DNA from 2 places in the Kocuria sp. KSNUG genome. Region 1 is predicted to be linked to the other one. Evidence: predicted binding sites of a transcription regulator. Region 1 holds the regulator's gene; the other holds the start of a gene.
The links. Region 1 encodes HrcA, which represses chaperone genes, less so after heat shock. Its sites were predicted from a motif close to TTNGCACTCGNNNNNNNCGAGTGCNAA; they were not measured.

Region 1 (7,160 bases):
GGCTGAGCGTGGGGGAGGTGGGCTACCTCATCACGGGTGTGAAGGACGTCCGCCAGTCCCGCGTGGGCGACACCGTGACCAACCAGCAGAAGCCTGCTCAGGAGTCCCTGGGCGGTTACCAGGACCCCAAGCCCATGGTCTTCTCGGGCCTGTTCCCGGTGGAGGGCTCCGACTACCCGGTGCTGCGCGACGCCCTGGAGAAGCTGCAGCTCAACGACGCCGCCCTGGTCTACGAGCCCGAGACGTCCGCAGCACTCGGCTTCGGCTTCCGCTGCGGGTTCCTGGGCCTGCTGCACCTGGAGATCACCCGGGACCGCCTGGAGCGCGAGTTCAACCTGGACCTGATCTCCACGGCGCCCTCGGTGTCCTACAACGTGACGCTCGAGGACCACTCCGAGGTGGAGGTCACCAACCCCTCCGAGTTCCCCGAGGGCCGGATCCTGGAGATCCGCGAGCCCATGGTCTCGGCCACCATTCTGGTGCCGTCCGAGTTCATCGGCGCGGTCATGGAGCTGTCCCAGTCCAAGCGCGGCGAGATGAAGGGCATGGACTACCTCTCCGAGGACCGCGTGGAGCTGCGCTACCGACTGCCGCTCGCGGAGATCGTGTTCGACTTCTTCGACCAGCTCAAGTCCAAGACCCGCGGCTACGCGTCCCTGGACTGGAAGGCGGACGGCGAGCAGGCCGCGGACCTGGTCAAGGTGGACATCCTGCTGCAGGGCGAGCAGGTGGACGCGTTCAGCGCCATCACCCACAAGGACAAGGCCTACTCCTACGGCGTGCTGATGACGGGCAAGCTGCAGAAGCTCATCCCGCGCCAGCAGTACGAGGTGCCCATCCAGGCGGCCATCGGCTCGCGCATCATCGCGCGTGAGAACATCCGCGCGATCCGCAAGGACGTGCTCTCCAAGTGCTACGGCGGAGACATCTCCCGCAAGCGCAAGCTGCTGGAGAAGCAGAAGGAGGGCAAGAAGCGCATGAAGATGGTGGGCCGCGTGGAGGTCCCCCAGGAGGCCTTCGTGGCCGCGCTGTCCTCGGACGAGGACAACGGCAAGGACAAGAAGAAGTAGTGCCCGCGCAACCGGAGGGTGATCCGGCTCCGGAGGACGGCGCACTGCCCGCCGGTGCGGTGGCCCGCGCCGCCGAGCGCACCCTGAGCCTGTACGTCCACGTCCCGTTCTGCGCCGTGCGCTGCGGGTACTGCGACTTCAACACGTACACCATGGAGCAGCTCGGGGACGGCGTGTCCCGCGCGGACTACCACGCCGACGCCGCCGCGGAGGTCCGCTTCGCACGCTCGGTGCTCGACGCCGCCGGTGCACCACCGCGGCCGCTGCACAGCGTGTTCTTCGGCGGGGGCACCCCCACGCTGCTGCCCGCGCGGGAACTCGCCGCCATGCTGCACCAGGCCCGGGAGAGCTTCGGGCTGGCGCCGGACGCCGAGGTCACGGTCGAGGCGAACCCCGACTCCGTCACCCAGGAGACCTTCGACGTCCTCGCCGAGGCCGGTGTCACCCGGGTGTCCTTCGGGATGCAGTCCGCGGTGCCGCACGTGCTGGCCGTGCTGGAACGCACGCACACCCCCGCGAACGTGCCGCGCGCCGTCGGCTGGGCCAAGGAGCGCGGGCTGGGCACGAGCGTGGACCTGATCCACGGAACTCCGGGGGAGAGTCTGCGGGAATGGGAGGTCTCCGTGGAGGCGGCCCTGGCCATGGAACCGGACCACGTCTCCGCGTACTCGCTCATCATCGAGGACGGCACCAAGCTGGCCGCCCAGATCCGGCGCGGCGAGGTGCCCGAGCCGGACCCGGACGACCAGGCGGACAAGTACACGCTCGCGGACCGCATGCTGCGGGACGCGGGCTTTGCGTGGTACGAGGTGTCCAACTTCTCGCGTGCCGCCCACGGGCGCACGGCGGAACAGAACCGCAGCGCGCACAACATCGCCTACTGGCGAAACCAGGACTGGTGGGGCATCGGACCCGGAGCCCACTCCCACGTGGACGGGGTGCGCTGGTGGAACCTCAAGCACCCGCTGCCCTACACCAACAAGGTGCGCGCGGGGGTCTCACCCGCGGTGGGTCGCGAGACCCTGGACGCGGACACCCAGTACGTGGAGCACGTGATGCTCGGCATCCGGATCAGCGAGGGCATCCCGGTCTCGTCCCTGCGTCCGGAGGGCCGCCGGGCCGTGGCGGGGCTGATCGCGGACGGCTGGCTGGACGGCCCCGCGGCCCTGGCGGGCACGGCGGTGCTCACGGATGCCGGGCGCCTCATGGCCGACGCCGTGACGCGGCGGCTGCTCGACTGGTGAGCTGTGCGGCAGGGTCGCAACGCGGCACCGGGCACACGTCGTGCGCACCGCAGCCGGGACGGGGCCCGAGTCAGCCCCGGTGGCCGGTGAAGCGGTCGTAGAGGTGGGTGTTGGCGCGGTACTGGTGCGGCTCACCGCGGTTGACCTTGATGCCGGCCCGCACCGAGGTGACCGCCAGGAACACCCAGGTGACGGCGGCGACGACCGAGAACACACCGCCGACCACGGGGAGCAGGGACAGCAGGATGCCGCCCAGCACGATGATGCTGGGGAGCATGGTGTAGTTGGCCGCCTCGCGGGACTCCTGGGCGGTGAACGGTCCGCGGTCCTTGAACACGCGGTGGATCACGTAGCTCGGGATCACACCCACCACGCCGCCGAGGTGGGCCAGGGTGGCCCACTGGCGGTCCTGGTTGACGTCCAGGGGCTGGGCCACCGGGTGCACGGACTCGAACGGCGCGGCGGAGTCCTGGGCGGAGGCAGAGGGCGTGGAGGCAACGTCAGTCACGTGAGGGTGTCCCTTTCAGGGGCGGTAGCCGGACCAGACGGGAGAGCGGGGGTCTGGTTCCCCCGATGATACCGGGGGCGTCTGGGAGCTCGCCACGGTGTGCGTCACACCGCGGGACCCCTGCGGCCGCCCGTGTTCGGGGACGGCTCAGCGTGCGGTGCCCTGGTCCGCGGTCAGGAAGTCGATGAGCTCCTCCACACGGCCCAGCAGCGCAGGCTCCAGGTCCGCGTAGGTGTTCACGCGCGTGAGGATCTGCTGCCACGCGCGGCCCCCGTCCTGCGGGGTGCGGTGGGGCAGTCCCAATGCCTTGGCCATGCCGGTCTTCCAGTCCACTCCGCGCGGGATCACGGGCCACGCGGGGATGCCCAGCGCGGAGGGCTTCACGGCCTGCCAGATGTCCACGTAGGGGTGCCCCAGGATCAGCACGTTGTCCGCGGCACCCGGAACCCGCAGGGCCTGCTCGGCGATGCGGGACTCCTTGGAGCCGGCCACCAGGTGGTCCACCAGGATCCCCAGGCGTCGCTGCGGGCCAGGGTTGAAGACACGGATGGCGGCGGGCAGGTCGTCGATGCCGTGCAGGGGCTCCACCACGATGCCCTCCACCGCGAGGTCGTGCCCCCAGACCTTGGCCACGAGCTCGGCGTCGTGGTAGCCCTCGACCCACACGCGCGACTCCTTGGCCACGGACGCCCTGAGGCCCTCCACCGCCACGGAGCCGGAGCGCGTGATGCGCTTGCCGGCGGGGGCGCTCCGCGGCGCGGGGGGTGTGAGCCGCACGGGTTCGCCGTCCAGCAGGAAGCCCGGCCCCAGTGGAAAGGTCTTGACCCGGCCGTGGCGGTCCTCGAGCCCCACCACGCGCATGCCGCCGATCACCTCCACGCTGACGACGGCGCCCACCCACCCGGTCTCGACGTCCTCCAGCACCATGTCGCGCGCCACGGCGACCTCGCGCGCCCTCGGCCGGGTGCGGGACACCTCGGGGCTGTCCAGGTCCTGGGGACCCCAGCCCCAGCCGGGTGCGTTCACGGGTTCCTCCTCGGTGCGGCGGGCAGATCAGCCGCGAGCGTACCAAAGCGGCCCCGGGGCACCCGCGCCCTAGACTGGGGGATTAGCACTGTGACTGGATGAGTGCCAAAATTGGTGCTCGGCCACGACGGGCGCACGGCCCGTTGCTCGACACGCCACGGGAGGTGAGGACCATGGACCATCCGCGCAGGGTGCAGATCCTGCGGGCCATCGTGGAGGACTACGTCCACTCCCGCGAACCCGTGGGCTCCAAGGCGCTCGTGGAGCGCCACCGGCTTCCCGTGTCCTCGGCCACGGTGCGCAACGACATGGCGGCCCTCGAGGACGCCGGTCTCATCGTGGCACCGCACACCAGTTCCGGGCGGATCCCCACCGACCAGGGCTACCGCGTGTTCGTGGACCAGATCGCCGCGGTCCAGCCGTTGAGTCCTGCCCAGCGCCGCGCCATCCAGGTGTTCCTGGAGGACGCGCAGGACATCGACGACGTCATGGAGCGGACTGTGCGCCTGCTCGCGCAGCTGACCCACCAGGCGGCCGTGATCCAGTACCCCGTGCGCACGGGAACCACCGTGCGCCACGTGGAGCTCGTGGACGTGGGTGCGGCCGTGCTGGTCATCCTCATCCCCACCTCGGGCCGCGTGGTGCAGCGGGCCGTGGAGCTGCGCACCGCGCTGGAGGAGCCCCAGCTGCTGGAGCTGCGTGCCCGCGTGCTCGCCCGGGTGCTGGGACAGGCGCTGGATGCCGTGCCGAGCGCCGTCGCCGGACTGGGGGAGACGCTGCCCGCGGAGTTGCGCGAGGCCGGGGACGCCGTCGGGGAGACCCTCTCCCTGCTCGCCTCGGCCACGGACGAGCACCGCCTGGTGATGGCCGGCACGGCCAACCTCGCGAGGTTCAGCGGCGACTTCCCGCAGAGCATCTCCCCGGTGCTGGAGGCACTGGAGGAACAAGTGACCATGCTGCGGTTGTTGTCCGAGATGCAGCAGGACGAGCGCGGGGTGGCCGTGCGGATCGGCTCCGAGGAGTGCGACGACCCGCTGGCAGAAGCCTCCGTGGTGGCCACCGGCTACGGACCGCGCGCCGCCTCCAAGGTGGGCGTGGTGGGACCCACCCGCATGGACTACCCGACCACCATGGCCTCCGTGCGCGCGGTGGCCCGATACCTCTCCAGGAACCTGGGGGACTGAGCGCCGCGCCGGCGCCGCCCCGACCGAGACCACAGACCCGACGAAAGCAGAAGCGACGACATCGTGAGCGACCACTACGAAACCCTCGGCGTGAGCCGTGACGCCAGCGCCGAAGAGATCAAGCGCGCCTACCGCAAGAAGGCGCGCAAGCTGCACCCGGACGTCAACCCGTCACCAGAGGCCGCGGAGGAGTTCAAGCGCGTCTCGCACGCCAACGACGTCCTCTCGGACCCCGACAAGCGCCGGGTCTACGACGCCACGGGCAACGAGAACGGCACGGACACCGGCTTCGGCGGTGGCTTCCCGGGCTCCGGGTTCGGCTTCTCCGACATCTTCGAGACGTTCTTCCAGGGCGCGGGGGCGGGCGGCCAGCGCGGCCCGCAGTCCCGCACCCGGCAGGGCCAGGACGCACTGATCAACGTGCGCATCTCCCTCAAGGACGCCGTGTTCGGGGTGGAGAAGGACATCACCGTGGACACCGCCGTGGTGTGCCCCGCGTGCGAGGGCTCCTGCTGCCAGCCCGGCACCAGCCCCACCACGTGCAGCATGTGCCGCGGCTCGGGGCACATGCAGTACCAGCGCCAGTCCATCCTGGGCATGGTCACCACGCAGGGCCCGTGCTCGCAGTGCAACGGCTTTGGCACCGTGATCGAGAGCCCGTGCCACGAGTGCTACGGCGAGGGCCGGGTGCGTGACCGCCGCCCGCTCACCGTGAAGATCCCCGCCGGCATCCAGTCCGGCAACCGCATCCGCCTGGGCGGCCAGGGCGAGGCCGGCACCGCCGGTGGGCCCAACGGCGACCTCTTCGTGGAGCTCAAGGTGGACCCGGACCCCACGTTCCACCGCGAGGGCGACGACCTCCACGCCCGGCTGCGCATCCCCATGACCGCGGCCGCCCTGGGCACCACCGTGACCCTGGAGACCTTCGACGGCACCCGCAGCGTGGCGGTGGAGCCCGGAACCCAGTCCGGCGCCACCGTGACCCTCGACGGGCTCGGCGTGACGCACCTGCGCGGCAAGGGACGCGGAAACCTGCAGGTCCACTTCGAGGTGGAGACCCCCCGCAACCTCACGGGCGAGCAGCGTGAGCTCGTGCAGCGGCTGGCGCAGCTGCGGGACGAGGAGGCCCACGACGGCACCACGGTCAACGCCACCGGTTCGGGCGGATTCTTCTCCCGGCTGCGCGGGCGGTTCAACGACCAGTGACCAACCCCGTCTTCCACCACCCCGGTGAGGAGCTCTCCCGGGCCCGTCCGGGGGAGCTCCTCGACGTGCACGGGCCCGAGGCGCGCCACGCGGTGACCGTGCGCCGGCTGCGCGCCGGCGAGCTCCTCGACCTCGTGGACGGCCACGGCACCCGCGCCACGTGCATCTTCAGGGACGGTGAGAAGGACCGGATGACCGTGGCCGTGAAGTCAGTCGCGCGTGAACCGCAGCCGCGGCCTCTGCTGAGCCTGGTGCAGGCACTGGCCAAGGGGGAGCGGGACCTTCAGGCCGTCGAGTCGGCGACCGAGCTCGGGGTCTCCCGGGTGGTGCCCTGGCAGGCAGAGCGCAGCATCGTGCGCCTGCGGGCCGAGCGCGCCGCCAAGACCATGGGCAAGTGGGAGTCGCTGCTGGCCACCGCGGCCAAGCAGTCCCGCAGGGCCACGTGGCCAGAACTGGCACCGTGGGTGGACACGGCCGGGCTGGCAGAGCTGATCCGTTCCGAGCCGGGCACGCTGTGGCTCGTGCTCCACGAGAGCGCGAACGTCCCGTGGTCGTCCCGCGAGGTGGCCGCCTGGGGCGAGCAGGAGCACGTGGCGGTGGTCGTCGGTCCCGAGGGCGGGATCAGCGAGCGGGAGCTCGAAGCACTGTGCGCGGCCGGCGCGCGGCCCGTGCGCCTGGGCGCCACGGTGATGCGCTCCTCCACGGCGGGTCCGGCGGCACTCGCGGCGCTGAGCGCGGTGCTGGGGCTGTGGGACTGAGGAGGACGGTTCCGGACCGTGCTCAGTCCGCGGGGGACACCGTGATCTCGTGGTCGTCCGCGATCGTGTGGCCCTGCTCGTCCGTGCCGCTCACCCGGATGGTGTAGGTCCCCGGTTCCAGGTCCACCACGGTGCGCAGCTCCGTTCCTGTGGTGGGATCGGTG
Region 2 (7,160 bases), 620 kb from region 1:
CCGTCCTCGGGGGAGGCCACGGCCCGCCCCTCGGCCGACGACCAGCCCTTCGGCCCGGGCGGTGACACGGCGCTGCGGGAGGCCGTGCGTTCCACCGCTCCGCGCCGTCGTGCGCATCCCATGCCGCGCCCCACGGAGGAACAGGCGGCCCAGGCCCGTGCGCGCGCCGCCGCACACCCGCACACGGACCCGCACGCCGCGGCCCCCCGCACCGCCGGGCCGCGAACCCTGCGGACGGGTCAGTCGGCCACCGCCGGATCCACCCGGGTCTCCGCCCTGCCCGTGCTCACCCCCGGACAGATCGCCGCGGACCGCGCGGGGCAGGGACACCGCGGCGGGGTCCCCGCCGCGCTCACCGAGCCGATCGGCACCACGTCCCGACGCAGCAGCACCCCGGCGGCCTCGCCCGTGGAGCGCCCGGAGACGGTCGAGCACGAGATCGCCCCGGCCACCACCGCGATCCCCCGGGCCGTGTACCCGGCCGCCCGGGTGGACCCCCCGAAGGCCTCCCGGTCCCTGTTCCGCTCGCTCGTTCAGGGCGACGCCGCCCCCACGGCTCCCATGCGCGTGGTGGACCGTCTCACCTCCACGCCGTTCCGTCACCTGCGCAAGTTCGGCGACGGCTCCGACCGGCAGGCCCGGCGGACCCTGAACTTCGCCCTGCGCCTCGCGGAGACCATGTTCCACTACGGGGCGGACGCCCTGGACGTGGAGAACGCCATCATCGCGGTGTGCGCCACCTACGGGGTGGAGAACCTCGAGGTGGACATCACCAACCAGTCCGTGACCATCAACTACGTGGCCGAGACCACCGCCACGGGCCAGCTCGCGGCCGCGGGGCTCACACCGGCCACCACGGTGGCCGAGAGGGAGGCCGGGGAGAACGCATCCTCGTTCGCGGGCACCCCCGGCACCACCGGGGAGATCCGCGGCTCGGGGACCACCCGTACGGGGGAGGACCCCTGGGGGGACTCCGCGACCTCCAGCCACACCGTGATGCGCGTGGTGCGCTCGTGGACGGACAACTACTCGGGCCTGGCGGACACCCACCAGCTCGTGATCCGCATCATCGAGGGCGAGATGCCGCTGCGCAGGGCGGAGCGGGAGCTCGCGGAGATCAATGCGCGCCCCAAGCCCTACGCCCGCTGGATGGTCACGGCCGCGACCGTGCTCGTGGCCGGAACCCTGGCGCTGGCCCTCGGGGCGTCCTGGGTGGGGGCGTCGGTGGCCGTGGCCTCGGCCGCCGTGGTGCAGATGGTCACCGCCAAGCTCAGCGCGTGGCGGATCCCTGAGTTCTTCACACTCGCCGCCAACGCCTTCGTGGTCACGCTCGTGGCCATCGTGGTCTCCGCCCTCGGTGTGCCGCTGTCGCCGCCCACGGTGATCGCGGGCGGTCTGATCATGCTGCTGCCCACCACGCGCATGGTCTCCACCATGCAGGACGCCATCAACGGCTTCCCGGTGACCGCGGCGGGGCGGCTGCTCTCCACGGCCATGGCATTCCTAGGCATCGTCGCGGGCATTGCCCTGGGGGTGTCCCTGACCGTGAACGTGCTCGGGGTGCCTCCCATCGACATCTCCCAGTCGAGCTTCACCCCCACGGGCAAGCTGACGAACATCGCGTTCATGCTCGTCTCCACCGCCCTGATCGCGGTGTCCATGCAGGTCAAACCGCGGCACATCCCCCCGGCCGTGGCCGCGGCCCTCGCGGGGCTGCTGCTGTACCACGGCGTGGGACTCGTGGACGCCGGCAGCCGGATCGCCACGGGCGTGGGGGCGGTGGCCAGCGGGTGCGTGGCCGCCCTGCTGGCCGCCCGCTCCAAGATTCCCCAGGCCGTGCTCGCGATCCCGGCCATGACGTTCCTGCTGCCGGGGCTCACCCTGTTCCGCGGGATGTACGCCATGACGGTGCAGACCGAGGCCCCGGGCCAGGGCATCAACGAGCTGGTCAACGCCATGGCCTCGATCGTGCTGCTGGCCGCCGGCGTGGTGCTGGCCAAGTACCTCATGCGCCCGTTCATCGAGCAGATGCAGCACCTCTCGCAGCGGCGCAACCGCCGCCGCTGACGGCGCGCGCGGACCTCAGAGGATCTTGCCCACGGGCAGCTTCTTCTCCGCCTGGAACACGTCCTCGGTGCGCCCCCGCGCCCAGTAGCCGGACAGCGACACCTGTGCGCGGTCGAGTCCCCGGACGTCGAACAGCTCCCGACGGGCGGCCTTCATGGCCTCGCGCTCGCCGTGCACGAACGCCTGCACGCCCGTGAGGTCCCCGGGCCACGCGGCCTCCGACAGGCCGACGACGAGCGCCCGCTCACCCGGGCGCTCGTCCGCCCGGTGCACCCACCGCACCCGCACGCCCTCGGGTACGGCCGTGTCCGAGAGGTCGAGCTCGTGGGAGGCGTCCTGGACCTCCAGAACCGCCTCACCGCGCGCGGTGCCCGGCAGGGCCTCGAGGTTGGCGAGCACGGCGGGAACGGCGGCGTCGTCCCCCGCGAAGATGCTCCATGAGGCGGCGGGGTCCGGAACCCACTTCCCGCCCGGGCCCAGGGCCACGATCCGGTCACCGGGCTGGGCGGACGCGGCCCACGGGCCAGCGTGGCCCTCGCTGCCGTGCAGGGCCACGTCGATCCACAGCGTGGCCGTGGACAGGTCCACCCGGCGCAGGGTCATGTGGCGGGACACCGGCTGCTCGTGGGGTGGCGCGCTCTCCCGGACCGCCCAGTAGTCCGGCAGCTCACCGGGAGCGGTGGCCGCGAGCGTCTGCGGGGAGAAGAAGAGCAGCTTGACGTACTTCTCGGGCGGTGCGACGTCCCGGAAGTCCTCGGGGTTGTCGATGCGGCACACCACGCGCACCATGGCGGGCGCGAGACGGGTGCGCTCGAGCACGCTGAGGTTGATCTGGGGCTTGCGGTCCGCGGGCGCTGGAATCCGTGGCATGGCCCCAGCGTAGGGGACCCTAACCCGGCAGCTCCCACGAGACGGGCTCCGCCCCCTGCTCCCGCAGCAGGTCGTTGACGCGCGAGAAGGGGCGGGAGCCGAAGAACCCGCGGGACGCGGACAGCGGTGAGGGGTGCGCCGACTCCACCGTGGGCGCCCCGCCCAGCCAGTCCTTGGTGGTGCGGGCGTCCCGGCCCCACAGGACGGCCACGAGGGGCTGCTGGCGGTCACCGAGTGCCCGGACCGCGCACTCCGTGACCGCCTCCCAGCCCTTGCCCCGGTGCGACGCCGCCGAGCCCGCCTGCACCGTGAGCACCCTGTTGAGCAGCATGACTCCCTGACCCGCCCACGAGGAGAGGTCCCCGTGCGAGGGCGCCTCGATGCCCAGGTCGGACCGCAGCTCCTTGTAGATGTTCTGCAGGGACCGGGGGACCGGGCGGACGTCCGGCGCCACCGAGAACGAGAGCCCCATGGCGTGGCCGGGCGTGGGGTAGGGGTCCTGGCCCACGATCAGCACCTTCACCGCGGACAGCGGCTCCCGGAACGCGCGGAAGATGTTCTCCCCGGCAGGCAGGGTCTGCCGCCCCGCGGCGTGCTCGGCCCGCAGGAACTCGCCCATCTCCCGGATCCGGGGCTCCACGGGCTGGAGTGCGGCGGCCCACTCCGGGTGCATGATCTCGGACAGCGGGCGCGGGGTGCTCACGAGTGGCCTCCTGGTGCGGTGCGTCGCGCGCGGCGCAGTCCCCGCGCGCTAGGGTTGACGCCATGTCTACCACGGGGGAGGAGCTCGACGAGCTGGACCGGGCGGTCCTGGAGCTCGAGTCCGAGCACTGGAAGTACCGCGGCGCCAAGGAGTCCGCGATCCGCTCGCGGCTGGGACTGAGCCCGGTGAACTACTACCAGCGTCTGAACGCCCTGATCTCCTCCGAGGCCGCCGCGCGCCACGCGCCGATGCTGATCTCCAGGCTGCGCCGGGCGCGCTCGCGCTGACCGCTCGTGGACACCGGCCTCGTCCCCTCGGACGCGCGCCAACTGCCGAGCGGGCACCCGGCCGGCCGTGCGATAGTGGCCACTGACAGCGTTGCGCCCGGAGCACCGCGCGGTGCGCGAGCCGGGCCCAGGAGAGCGAGACCATGAGCGAACACCCCCGCGACGAGTTCGACGACGTTCCCGAGGACGGCGCCCGCCAGGGCGCGCACCGCGGCCACAACCCCCGCGCCCGTGAGGGCTCCACGCGACAGTTCCGCACGGTCCTCGTCTCGGGCGTGCTCGCCCTCGTGCTCGGTGCCGTGTGCTTCGTCAATGCGCCCCGCACGGCCCAGGAGGCGCAGTCCTTCGGGAGCGTTGCGGTGTCCCCGGTCGCCGTGACCACCGCCTCGCCTGTGACCTCCGCCTCGCCCGTGCTCGCCGACGCCGCCGCGGCGGGCCAGCGCGCAGCGGCCCCGGGCGGCGTCGAGCGGGTGTGAGACCGACCGGCGTTCAGCCGGGAATGAAACCTGAGCCCAGCACGCGCAGGGGTTTGCGGTTCCGCGCGCGGCAGTGCCACTATGGGATTAGCACTCAGTCGGGTGGACTGCTAACCGGGTCCGGTGGCGGCGGCCCGACGCACGAGTGGACACCACATCACGGTGAGGTGGTCGCGGCGCGGTGAGGACCGCGGTGCGAGCGCCGTCCGTCGCGGGCATCGTGACCAGTCTCGTTTGTCGACCGTCCAGGAGGGACGAATCACATGGCAAAGATGATCGCATTCGATGAAGAAGCACGCCGCGGCCTCGAGAAGGGTCTCAACACCCTCGCGGACGCCGTCAAGGTCACGCTCGGCCCCCGCGGCCGCAACGTGGTCCTGGAGAAGTCCTGGGGCGCCCCCACCATCACCAACGACGGTGTCTCCATCGCCAAGGAGATCGAGCTGGAGGAGCCGTATGAGAAGATCGGCGCCGAGCTCGTCAAGGAGGTCGCCAAGAAGACCGACGACGTCGCCGGTGACGGCACCACCACGGCCACCGTGCTGGCCCAGGCCCTCGTAAAGGAAGGCCTGCGCAACGTGGCCGCCGGTGCGGACCCGCTGTCCCTCAAGCGCGGCATCGAGAAGGCCGTGGCCTCCGTGACCGAGCAGCTGCTGTTCTCCGCCAAGGAGATCGAGACCGAGGAGGAGATCGCCGCCACCGCGTCCATCTCCGCCGCTGACCCCGAGATCGGCAAGCTGATCGCCGAGGCCATGGAGAAGGTCGGCAAGGAAGGCGTCATCACCGTCGAGGAGTCCAACACCTTCGGGCTGGACCTCGAGCTGACCGAGGGCATGCGCTTCGACAAGGGCTACCTCTCCGGCTACTTCGTCACGGACGCGGACCGCCAGGAGGCCGTCCTGGAGGATCCCTACATCCTCATCGTGAACTCCAAGATCTCCGCCGTGAAGGACCTGGTCCCCGTGCTGGAGAAGGTCATGCAGGCCGGCAAGCCGCTGCTGATCATCGCCGAGGACGTGGACGGCGAGGCCTTGGCCATGCTGGTGCTGAACAAGATGCGCGGCGCTGTGAAGTCCGTGGCCGTCAAGGCTCCCGGCTTCGGCGACCGCCGCAAGGCGCAGCTCGCGGACATCGCGATCCTCACCGGCGGCCAGGTCATCACCGAAGAGGTGGGGCTGTCGCTCGAGTCCGCCACGATCGACCTGCTGGGCCAGGCCCGCAAGGTCGTCGTCACCAAGGACGAGACCACCATCGTGGACGGCGCCGGCACCCAGGAGGAGATCGAGGGCCGCGTGGCGCAGATCCGCGCGGAGATCAACAACTCCGACTCCGACTACGACCGCGAGAAGCTGCAGGAGCGCCTGGCCAAGCTGGCCGGCGGTGTGGCAGTGCTCAAGGCCGGCGCGGCCACCGAGGTGGAGCTCAAGGAGCGCAAGCACCGCATCGAGGACGCCGTGCGCAACGCCAAGGCGGCCGTGGAGGAGGGCATTGTCGCCGGCGGTGGCGTGGCCCTCATCCAGGCCGGTGCCAAGGTGTTCGACTCCCTGAACCTCTCGGGTGACGAGGCCACGGGCGCGAACATCGTCAAGGTCGCCATCGACGCCCCGCTCAAGCAGATCGCCCTCAACGCCGGCATGGAGCCCGGCGTGGTGGTCGACAAGGTGCGCGGGCTCGAGACCGGCTGGGGCCTCAACGCCGCCACCGGCGAGTACGAGGACCTCATGGCCGCGGGCATCAACGACCCCGTCAAGGTGACCCGTTCCGCTCTGCAGAACGCGGCGTCCATCGCCGGGCTGTTCCTCACCACGGAGGCCGTGGTGGCGGACAAGCCGGAGCCCGAGGCCGCCGGTGCGGGCGCGGGCGCCGATCCCATGGGCGGCATGGGCGGCATGATGTGATCCCACTCCACTGACGTGGAGCCCCACCCGTTCCGCGGGTGCGACCGTCGAGGGACCCCGGACGCGCACGTCGTGTCCGGGGTCCTTCCATGTCCGGTGGGGCGGGAAGGCGCCGTGGCGTTCCGCGTGTCGGGACGCTTTGGGAGGATGGGCGCATGACGATCATTGCTTCCGCGGACGGTTCGGCGCTCGGCAACCCGGGGCCGGCCGGCTGGGCCTGGTACATCGACCCCACGTCGTGGCACGCGGGCGGCTGGGCGCACGGCACCAACAACATGGGCGAGCTCACCGCCGTGCTGGACCTGCTCGAGTGCACGCGCCACCGGCGGGACGAACCGCTCACGGTCTACTGCGACAGCCAGTACGTGATCAACTCGATCACCAAGTGGATGCCGGGCTGGAAGAAGAAGGGCTGGAAGAAGCGGGACGGCAAGCCCGTGCTGAACGTGGACATCATGAAGGCCCTGGACCGGGAGCTATCCGGCCGCTCGGTCACTTTCGAGTGGGTCAAGGGCCACGCCGGTCACGAGCTCAACGAGGCCGCTGACGTGCGTGCCCGGGCGATGGCCACGGCGTACCAGGCGCGCACCTCCCCCGAGGACATGCCGGTGGGTCCGGGCTTCCGGGACGAGGACGCCACCCCCGCCTCCCGTCACGCGTCCGGTGCCGAGCCCTCCGCCACCGACGCCACCGCACCCGCGTCCGGTGCGGCCGCACCCGTGCACGCCGCAGACGCCGCCGCACCCGCGTCCAGTGCTGCGACGGCCCCGCCCTCTGCCGAGGGTGGTACGTCCCGCCCCGCGGCCACGGGGCACGCTGCCGCCGGTGGCGGCGCACCTGCCGGACCACCGTCTGCGGC

Region 2: the regulator HrcA is predicted to act here: its motif matches at 4,491-4,517, upstream of groL (chaperonin GroEL).

What each region holds. Positions count from the first base shown of each region.
Region 1 is NZ_CP150981.1:1,784,036-1,791,195, forward strand. Features, by position in the region: gene lepA (translation elongation factor 4) at 1-1,070, shown strand, start outside; gene hemW (radical SAM family heme chaperone HemW) at 1,070-2,314, shown strand; gene AABM36_RS07720 (DUF4870 domain-containing protein) at 2,385-2,822, opposite strand; gene AABM36_RS07725 (DUF3097 family protein) at 2,970-3,848, opposite strand; gene hrcA (heat-inducible transcriptional repressor HrcA) at 4,022-5,032, shown strand; gene dnaJ (molecular chaperone DnaJ) at 5,096-6,238, shown strand; gene AABM36_RS07740 (16S rRNA (uracil(1498)-N(3))-methyltransferase) at 6,235-6,996, shown strand; gene AABM36_RS07745 (GerMN domain-containing protein) at 7,019-7,160, opposite strand, start outside.
Region 2 is NZ_CP150981.1:1,164,859-1,172,018, forward strand. Features, by position in the region: gene AABM36_RS05015 (threonine/serine ThrE exporter family protein) at 1-2,067, shown strand, start outside; gene AABM36_RS05020 (siderophore-interacting protein) at 2,083-2,937, opposite strand; gene AABM36_RS05025 (uracil-DNA glycosylase) at 2,957-3,640, opposite strand; gene AABM36_RS05030 (DUF3263 domain-containing protein) at 3,703-3,927, shown strand; gene AABM36_RS05035 (hypothetical protein) at 4,071-4,403, shown strand; gene groL (chaperonin GroEL) at 4,667-6,301, shown strand; gene AABM36_RS05045 (ribonuclease H family protein) at 6,457-7,160, shown strand, end outside.